One region of the Bacillus pretiosus genome, then DNA from elsewhere that is predicted to be linked to it. Evidence: riboswitches for the same ligand, from Rfam matches in the RefSeq annotation. Region 1 holds a riboswitch; each other region holds the start of a gene.
The links. Region 1 has a riboswitch for lysine ahead of lysA (diaminopimelate decarboxylase). Riboswitches for the same ligand answer to the same signal wherever they lie in the genome.
Positions count from the first base shown of each region.

Region 2: it holds a riboswitch for lysine, as region 1 does, so the genes downstream of both, ACU8YW_RS15195 (amino acid permease) here and lysA (diaminopimelate decarboxylase) in region 1, are expected to answer to the same signal.
Region 3: it holds a riboswitch for lysine, as region 1 does, so the genes downstream of both, ACU8YW_RS04480 (amino acid permease) here and lysA (diaminopimelate decarboxylase) in region 1, are expected to answer to the same signal.

Region 1 is NZ_CM129593.1:1,371,351-1,374,638, forward strand. Features, by position in the region: gene ACU8YW_RS07190 (LTA synthase family protein) at 1-514, opposite strand, end outside; gene ACU8YW_RS07195 (DUF3888 domain-containing protein) at 769-1,164, shown strand; lysine riboswitch at 1,254-1,435, shown strand; gene lysA (diaminopimelate decarboxylase) at 1,616-2,932, shown strand; SAM riboswitch class I at 3,049-3,157, shown strand; gene ACU8YW_RS07205 (YezD family protein) at 3,230-3,288, shown strand, end outside.
Region 2 is NZ_CM129593.1:2,955,996-2,959,283, forward strand. Features, by position in the region: gene ACU8YW_RS15185 (sulfite exporter TauE/SafE family protein) at 1-389, shown strand, start outside; gene ACU8YW_RS15190 (GNAT family N-acetyltransferase) at 429-878, opposite strand; lysine riboswitch at 1,263-1,455, shown strand; gene ACU8YW_RS15195 (amino acid permease) at 1,568-3,034, shown strand; gene ACU8YW_RS15200 (iron-sulfur cluster biosynthesis family protein) at 3,148-3,288, shown strand, end outside.
Region 3 is NZ_CM129593.1:860,422-863,709, forward strand. Features, by position in the region: gene ACU8YW_RS04480 (amino acid permease) at 1-1,404, opposite strand, end outside; lysine riboswitch at 1,551-1,732, opposite strand; gene gapN (NADP-dependent glyceraldehyde-3-phosphate dehydrogenase) at 1,911-3,288, opposite strand, start outside.

The DNA of each region.
Region 1 (3,288 bases):
TAACTGAAACGACAATTTGTAATGCTAATAGAGCTGTTACACCGCTAAAGAAAGTTCGCTTCTCAGAGCGAGAAAGTGGCGTCTTGTCGCAAAATGCTGGGAATTTACGTGAAAGAAACATTAAAATAATTGCATCTGCAAATAAAAGTAATGTTTTGTACGTAAAGAGTTCTTTTATACTTGTCCCTAAATCAGCCATATTATTTGTTTGAAATAAAACTGGGAACGTAACGAAATCGTTATAAAACCCATAAAACATTGCATTTCCAAATAAAATAAAGGACAGTATAAAACTGATTCCAACTATAATACGGTTTCGGTGTTTAGATGCAAGTAAAGCAAAACCGAAAAATAAAAGTAACGCAGCTAGTGGATTAATAAAAAGCATAAATTCTTCAAAGAAGTTATCAATTTTAATATCAAATGCTAGCTTGTACACAATATATGTTTTTATCCATAATAAAACGACTGCAACGAGTGCAAATCGCAGTTTTGGAAACAGACGTTGTAGCATAATATACTCCTCTCCTAAAAAGCATGACAGTTCTTGTGAGCCGGTTTGATTAGCGCCTCATTTTATATATACGAACAGTCCTTTGTTATTATGTTTATTATACTATGAGTATCATTATACGAAAATAAAAGAGAGTTGTGGACTTTTTTATAATAATTGAGTAGAAAAAGGGCAGTGGGAGACAATAAAACGGAGTTTCTATGTATGATAATTATCGTGCGCAGAAAGAATCGTGTAATAATACGGAGGTTATAATGCGAAAATTATTATATTTTATAGTATGCAGTAGTGTTATACTTTTTGCTTCACCGAGTGTGTCGGTAGCCCAATATGATGCACCTCTTATGGAAGATGCCCTTTATTCTGTTTTATTTCCGAAAATAAATAAAGCAATTGAAAAACAATATGGGAGCTTGAAGCCTTATCAATGTCCTAAAATTATTAGTTTAAAAAAAGTGTATAGCGGTACATATTTATTTCAAGCAAGTATTGAAGTAACGAAGTATGAACGAGTTGCTGGGAAAATTGCTCCACCATTTGAGAAGGTAACGATTACATTTAATAATGAAGAAGGCGAATGGGAAGTGTCAAAGATTTCAGTAAAGCGCTTACCAAATGATACGAAATTAAACTGTAAAAAAACAATATAAAAAATTGTTTGACAAATAAAATGGTCCTTTGGTATTGTTAATAGCAACAATTAGATGTTTGAAAATTAAATAGACTTACCTCATCTACTCTCAAAGGTAGAGGCCGCGATAGGAAAGAGTAAGCTATGGGAGATTTAATGGAATCTGTGATCATAGGTTGAAAGGGACTATTGCCGAAATATAAGAATAACCATCTTATTCATATATTGGGACTGCATTGAATAAATGTAGTACTGTCATAATATTTATTTTATGGAGAGCTATTTGGAGATGTTGATGCGGTTTCTTATTTTGAGGAGATAACAACTCGTTTATTTTTTCAATATATATTTTTCCTAATAAGAAACGCGTGTGAACATTGTTCCGCGCGTTTTTTGTCTATCTAAAAGCGTGCTGCAATGAATAGAAGATTGGGGTTATGAGTTTTAGAGGAAATAAGGGAGGAATTCAAATGTATTTACACGGCACGAGCCGAATCAATGGGCAAGGACACTTAGAAATTGGAGGATGTGATACGACGCAGCTAGCAAAACAATACGGAACACCACTTTATGTATACGATGAAGAGTCAATTCGAGGAAAGTGCCGCGCGTTTCATCGTGCGTTTAAAGAAAGTGGTTTCTCTTATCAAGTAGCATATGCAAGCAAGGCGTTCTTGTGCATGGAGATGTGCCGAGTGGCTCGTGAAGAGAATATGTCATTAGATGTTGTTTCTGGAGGAGAATTATATACTGCGCTGCAAGCAGGATTTCCAGCATCACGCATTCATTTTCACGGCAATAATAAAACAGAAGAAGAAATTGTGATGGCTCTTCAGGCGAATATTGGTTGTTTTGTCGTAGATAATTTCTTGGAATTAGAAATTTTGCATGATTTAGCAGTGCAACATGGGAAATTTGTGAACATATTAATTCGTGTAACGCCCGGAGTAGAGGCGCACACACATGAATATATTACAACAGGCCAAGATGATTCGAAATTTGGATTTGGCGTGTCAAATGGTCAAGCGATGCAAGTAATTGAGATTGCTTTACAAAAATCAAATTATAATGTGTTAGGAATTCATTCACATATCGGATCACAAATATTTGAAACGGCCGGCTTTGTGCGAGCGATTGAAGTTCTTCGTCAATTTTTAGAACAAGTGAGAGAGCGAACAAACTATGTAGTAAAAGTGCTAAATGTAGGCGGAGGATTCGGAATACGCTACACAGAGTCAGATACACCATTAACTCTTGAGACATATGTGCGAGCTGTAACAAGTGCTGTGAGGGAACAATTTACAGTATGTAATTATCCCCTGCCAGAAATATGGGTTGAACCAGGCCGTAGTATTGTAGGGGATGCTGGAACGACAATTTATACAGTCGGATCTGTGAAAGATATTCCTGGTATTCGGAAATATGTATCAGTGGATGGTGGGATGACTGATAATTTAAGACCTGCTTTATATAACGCTCGTTATGAAGCGATGTTAGCGAATCGAGGGAATGATGAGAATGAGGAACTTGTCTCGATTGCTGGGAAGTGCTGTGAGAGTGGAGATATGTTAATTTGGGATATCACTCTACCGAAAGTTGCTTCAGCCGATTTATTAGCAATTTCTTGTACAGGGGCATATGGATACTCGATGGCGAATAATTATAATCGGATTCGTAGACCAGCTGTCGTCTTCGCGAAAGGCGGCACATCACAAATTGTTGTAGAGCGTGAAACATATGAAAATATTATTGGGAACGATCGCATACGTATTAAAGAACTTGTGTGAATGGGAAAAAGGAGTTGTTCGGATGGGCAATTCCTTTTTTATAAAACAAAATAATTAAAATATATCGGAAAACTAGGATTGAAAAAAATCAGAATTGTGATAAAATACAAATACAAAGCTTATCAAGAGAAGCGGAGGGAACTGGCCCGAAGAAGCTCGGCAACCTGCTTATAGAAAGCAAGGTGCTAAATCCAGCAAAATGGAATCCATTTTGAAAGATAAGGTAAAATATATTACCGAACAGTCTTTTCGAAATGGGAAAGATTTTTTTTATGAATAAAAAGGGGGGCTGTTCGCGTGAGCGTACGGGAACATTTTGAGGAAGTATCTGAGAAAATTCAAGCGATGCTTGCTGA
Region 2 (3,288 bases), 1.6 Mb from region 1:
TTATCGGATCTGTAGATACGAGCGAATTTCCTGTTTCACTCGCTGCAACAATCGGCTTTTTCATTTCTCTTGGCTGGGAACAAGTAAGCTGGGTTTGGGTATTTTCTCTTATGCTCGGTGGTATCGTTGCGGCACCGATCGCTGCATGGTTAGTGCGCATCGTTCCTTCTCATTTACTTGGCGTATTAGTTGGCGGCCTTATTATCTTTACAAACATTCGTACACTGCTTACTACATTTAAAGTTGATCCAACTATTATTTCACTTTCTTACGTGGCAGTTGGTCTTGTCGTTATTATTTCTATTTTCATTGCTGTTCGCAATCATTCCAAGCGTTCTAACGCATCGACAGCTGGATATCCGAATGATCAAAAACAAATGCTACCATAACGATAAAAATACCGCCCGATATACTTCGAGCGGTATTTTTTATTGTTCTATTTTCCAATTAATCATCGTTTCTGTAGTGCCAATTCTCTTCATATGTAGTTTCTCTAATACACGAATCGAGCTAATATTTTCAAGAAGTGTCTCTGCAATAATCGTTTCTACCTCTTCTGTTTGAAAAGCCCAATTTATTAGCTCTCTTACAGCTTCTGTCGCATACCCTTTATTCCAATATTTCTCAATAAATCCGTAACCAATTTCTACTATATGTTCCTCATTTGGTTTCCCTTTAAACCCTATATCACCTAGAACGATGTCATCTTCTTTTCGAATGACATACCACGCGCCCCAAGGTAATACTTCCTTATCTTTTTTTACAGTTTCTACATGTCCTACAATATGTGGACCACTATCATATCCTTGCTTGCTCGCAACGTGCATCCTCTCTTCTGTACACGGTACTATATAGAGCCTTTCTGTTTCTAATTTCATGTTGATTTCCCCTTTTCAATTAAACAATACTTCAATTTTACCAGAAATAAAAAGAATATTCATTCTACTTATCAGATTTATACTTATTCTTTGAAACGAATTTAAGGAATAATCCTCTTTTGATAGTTATGTCGAATTATATTTTCTGAATTTTCTTTTAATTTTAGAGGGTTTTTCAATATTTTTTGCGAAACATTTGTATAACAATTTCTTTCTTTATTTTTTTACATAACAGTTGGTTCGGGTGGAGTTTTGCGAGCGTTTCCTATACAATAACCGATATTTTTTGACTTTTCCTAACAAAATATCTTGCAATATATTCAGAAAGTCATTACAATTGCCATATATTAAAAATCTTAGCAATATATCAAATCCTCATCAATCCGATGAGGTAGAGGTTGCGACTTTTATGAGTAAAACGGACGAGACACAGAGAATGTCACCGACTCCGTTTGAAAGGAAAAGTTGCCGAAGTTTATATTTCTTCTCTGGAATTATGAGCTGGGTCTGTCTCCGAAAGGAACAGAACTGTCACGTTTACAAAATTACCGTGTAAACGTGGGGTGCTATCTTAACGGAAGGGTATGATGGGGTGGTTATTTGTGAAACGTTCCGCCAAATTCCTTTGGCGGTTTTTTGTATTTTTCTCCCCCGTTCCTTCCTATCTTACAAGAAAAGGAGTGTTGAACATGAATAGCGCAACGAATCAAGCTACCTCTAAAACGCAAACTACACAAGGACAAGGTGAATTAAAACGCGGATTAAAATCTCGTCACCTTACGATGATTTCTCTCGGTGGTACAATCGGTACCGGACTATTTCTTGCCAGCGGTGGTGTCATCCATTCAGCTGGACCTGGTGGCGCATTAATTGCATACGCCGCAATCGGGATTATGGTTTACTTTTTAATGACAAGCTTAGCTGAACTCGCAGCTTACATGCCTGTTACTGGATCTTTTAGTACTTATGCAACAAAATTTGTTGATCCGTCCCTTGGCTTTGCACTTGGATGGAACTATTGGTATAACTGGGCCATTACAATTGCTGCTGAACTCGCTGCTGTAACATTAATTATGAAATTTTGGTTCCCAGATACCCCTTCTCTTATTTGGAGTGGATTATGTTTAGCTATTATTTTCCTTTTAAACTATTTATCTGTTAAAGGGTTTGGTGAATCTGAATATTGGTTCGCACTTATTAAAGTAGTTACTATTATTATCTTTTTAATTGTCGGCTTCATGATGATTTTCGGGATTATGGGCGGCGAATCTGTTGGCTTTAAAAACTTCACTGTTGCAGATGCGCCATTTAATGGCGGCATTATGGCAATTATCGGTGTATTTATGGCTGCTGGGTTCTCCTTCCAAGGAACTGAATTATTAGGAGTTGCTGCTGGTGAAACTGCTGATCCAGAGCGTAACATTCCGAAAGCAATTCGCTCGATCTTTTGGCGTATTCTTTTATTCTATATCCTTGCGATTCTCGTTATCGGTTTATTAATTCCTTATACAACTGAAAGCCTTGCCGCAAGTGATGTTACAGTAAGTCCATTTACACTTATTTTTGAAAAAGCAGGCGTTGCCTTTGCTGCTTCTGTTATGAACGCTGTTATTTTAACGGCAGTACTATCTGCTGGTAACTCTGGAATGTACGCATCAACTCGTATGCTTTGGGACTTAGCTCGCCAAGGTAAAGCACCGAAGTTTCTTGGTAAATTAGATAGCCGCGGTGTACCTGTTAACGCATTAATCGTAACGTCAATTGTTGGTAGTATCGCTTTCATTGCTTCCTTATTCGGTGACGGTGTTGTATACATTTGGTTATTAAACGCATCTGGAATGTCTGGCTTTATCGCATGGGTCGGAATCGCAATTAGTCATTACCGTTTCCGTAAAGCATATATCGCTCAAGGTAAAGATTTAAAAGACTTACCATATAGAGCAAAATGGTTCCCGTTCGGTCCAATCTTCGCATTTGCACTTTGTGTCATCGTAATTTTAGGACAAAACTACGGCGCATTCATGGGCGAAGCAATCGATTGGAACGGTGTACTCGTTTCTTACATCGGTTTACCACTCTTCTTAGTACTATGGTTAGGATATAAATTTACGAAGAAAACGAAAGTGATTCCACTTGATAAATGTGAATTGAAATAAAGTGAAACGAGCAAACAAATATGTTTGCTCGTTTTTTATTCCAATGCTTCTCCCTTCCCTATTCCTCCTGTTTTTGCAATAATAAAGGAAATATACATAAAGGTTGGGATACCATGAACATTCGCATTACTGATGAAGCAAAAGCAGCTATACATAGATTAGAACGTGAAGACAAAAAAATCATTCGCATTAGAGGAACAATGACAAACTCTTGCAGTATTTTCGTTGATGTTGATTTAATTTGGGATACATAT
Region 3 (3,288 bases), 510 kb from region 1:
CTTTTCGTTATTTTTTTTCTCATCACGATTCATTAATGGATAGAAAGCAAATCCGATTACGAATAAACCAATTCCGAGAAGGAACGTTTTTATATCGGATGCGCCGGTTTTAATAACCCATAGTGCGTAGCAAAGTGCGATTACTGCTACTATGCCATCTGTAATTCTTGCCCGCATTTCATTTTTATATGTTTCACCAGTTGCGACTAGTTTTAACTGGAAGATTGGTGAAACGAGATATGGAATGAGGTAGGCTAGTGTTGATACGGTAATAACGAATGTATAAGCTTCCGCAATTGTTCCGGATAGTGTTGAGAATAAGAACACTTGCGACATAATGTTTGTTAATCGTAATGAGTAAATTGGACTTCCTTTTTTATTTGTTTTCGTAAAGAAGGAAGGGAAGAAACCTTCTTTTGCAGCTTGATATGGTACTTCTGAGCTTAATAAAATCCAGCCCAAGATAGAACCGAATAGGGAAGTAAGAGCAAGTAATGCCATCAGTTTCCCGCCGCCATGCCCCATTGCAGCGTTTAATGCGTCTGCTAATGGACGTTCAGAAGCTTGTAATTTATCAACGTGAAGGACACCCATTGTTAAAATTGTAATTCCTAAGTAAATCGCAACTGTAATAAGTAATCCCGCAACTGTTGCGCGTTTTACTGTTTTAGGAGAGGTAGCACGGTTTGATAAAAGTACTGCTGATTCAATTCCGATAAATGCCCAAAGTGTTGTAAGAGCGGCTAAATTTACTTGTGAAAGAAGGCCGTGTGATACACCTGATTTATCGATCATCGGTGTGTACCATTGTCCAAACTTAGAAGCCTCGAATGCAAATAACGTAACGACGATGAATAAAAGGAATCCTGTTACTTTCGTTGTTGTTGCTAAGAAGTTTAGTTTTCCAGCTCCGCTTACACCGTTTGTTAATATAATATGAGTTCCCCAAAGTAAGATGGAACAAATCGTAAATGTAATTAGTTTTCCGACTTCTATGTTAAAAGAACCGATTGAAAATAGTAGTCGTGTATCTTTCATAATTGGGAAGAAGAGTGATAAATATCCCGCGAAAGATGTAATGATGGCAACGTTACTTGCCCAGTTTGCAACCCAATATCCCCATACCATACTGAAACCAGCCATTTTTTTCTTTTTTGGTGTTGAGAATAAAGCATATGCATGACTTTGTGGTCCTGTCGTTAAATCAGGACGACGAATTGCTAAATTACCGAAAACAAGAGCTAGCATTAAAACACCAAACCCTGTTGTTAACCAAGCTAAAGTGACACCGAGAGGGCTTGCTGTTTGTGCCAACGTACTTGGCACCATGAAAATACCAGCGCCAACCATGTTACCGACAACGAAAGCTGTTAGTACCCAAAAGCCCCATTTTTTTTGTTGCATAGAAAATACCTCCAAAGTTAGTATAACCAAGTCAAGCGAGGAGATATGTATGTCTTCTTAGTAGAGAAGAGAAGTCCCAAACAAAACAAAAAAAGCACGTAATTTGCCGCTACATGCTTTCTATCTTATAAGAAACCCACGACATACCTCTCGATAGCTCTCCACAAACGAAACGTTTGTGACAGTTCTGCACTTATTAAATGCAGACCCAGCAAGCGTGCATGGTGGACACAACTTACTTCGGCAATCATTCCTTTCTCATTCCTTCATCAATGCCACTACATCTCTTGAAATGATACTCTTAATGACTGCAACCTCTACCTCACCGAGATACGAATGAGGATTTAAATATTAAATTAACGTCTTTAAGAGTAACAAATGTATTTTTATACGTCAATGGATATAGTAATAATCAGATTATAGAGAAGAGTTTGTGATTAGGAATGAATAATTATTTGATATAAAAAGAAGCTGATCCAAAATTAGATCAGCTTCTACATATAAGATTAAACTAAGTTTAATACTGTTACTTTTTCACGTGTCATAGACTCAAGGCTCTTACGAATACCTTGTGCGCCCATACCTGAACCTTTTACACCGATGAATGGGAAGTGGTCAGGGCCGCGCTCTGTGCGTCCGTTAATTTGAACAGAACCAGTTTCGATTTTGTTAGCAATTGCAAATGCTTTGTTAATGTCTTTTGTGAAGACACTTGCTTGTAAGCCGAACTCTGATTTGTTAGCAATTTCAATTGCTTGCTCATCTGAAGAAACACGGATGATTGGAAGGATTGGGCCGAATGGCTCTTCCCAAGCAACTTTCATTTCTTCTGTTACGTGGTCGATTAATGTTGGGTAAATTAAGTTACGCTCACGTTTGTTACCGATAACAATTGTTGCACCTTTTTCTACAGCGTCGTCAACTAAACCTTGAACGAAGTCAGCAGACTTGTCGTCGATTAATGGAACGATTGTGCTATCTTGTTCTGGAGATCCAACTGATAGTTCAGCTACTTGCGCTTTTAATAAGCTAACAAGCTCATCTGCTACGTTTTCGTGTACAAGTACACGTTTAATAGCTGTACAACGTTGACCAGAGTAAGAGAATGCACCGCTTACGATATGGTTTGCAGCATCTTGTAAGTCAGCATCTTCACGAACGATACCAGGGTCTTTACCACCAAGTTCTAATACAAGTGGAATCATTGCAGCTTTTTTCGCTAAATGTTTACCTGTGTTTGTACCACCTGTGAACGATACCATATTGATGCCTTCGTGTTCTACTAAGTAGTCACCAATTACAGAACCGCGTCCTGTAGCTACGTTTACAAGACCTTTTGGAAGGCCAGCTTTATGAAGTGCTTCAACCATTTTAATACCACTAATTGCACCTTGGGTTGCTGGTTTGAAAATAACAGCGTTACCCATAATTAATGCTGGTGCAAGTTTTGCAGCAGATAAGTTTACTGGGTAGTTAAATGGTGCGATTGCTAATACAACACCAAGTGGTGCGCGTTGGATGATCGCAAGTTTAGATTTCGTTCCGCCAGGGAAGCTATCGCCCATCATGCTTTCTCCGTGCATATGAAGAGCTTCTTCGATTGTGTAACGAATGAAATCAGCTGTACGAACAACTTCTTTCTTCGCATCTTTATAACCTTTACCGACTTCTTTCATAATGATATCGGCAATTTCATCTTGCATATTTACGAGCTCATCAGCCCATTTATATAAATATTTTGCGCGATCTTGTAGAGAAGCTTCCGCCCATGATTTTTGAGCTTCTTTTGCAGATGCAATTGCTTCATCTACTTCTCCGCGAGTAATTGCTTGTACTTGTCCAATTACTTCGTGTAAGTATGGAGATGGAATTTCGATTGTTTCT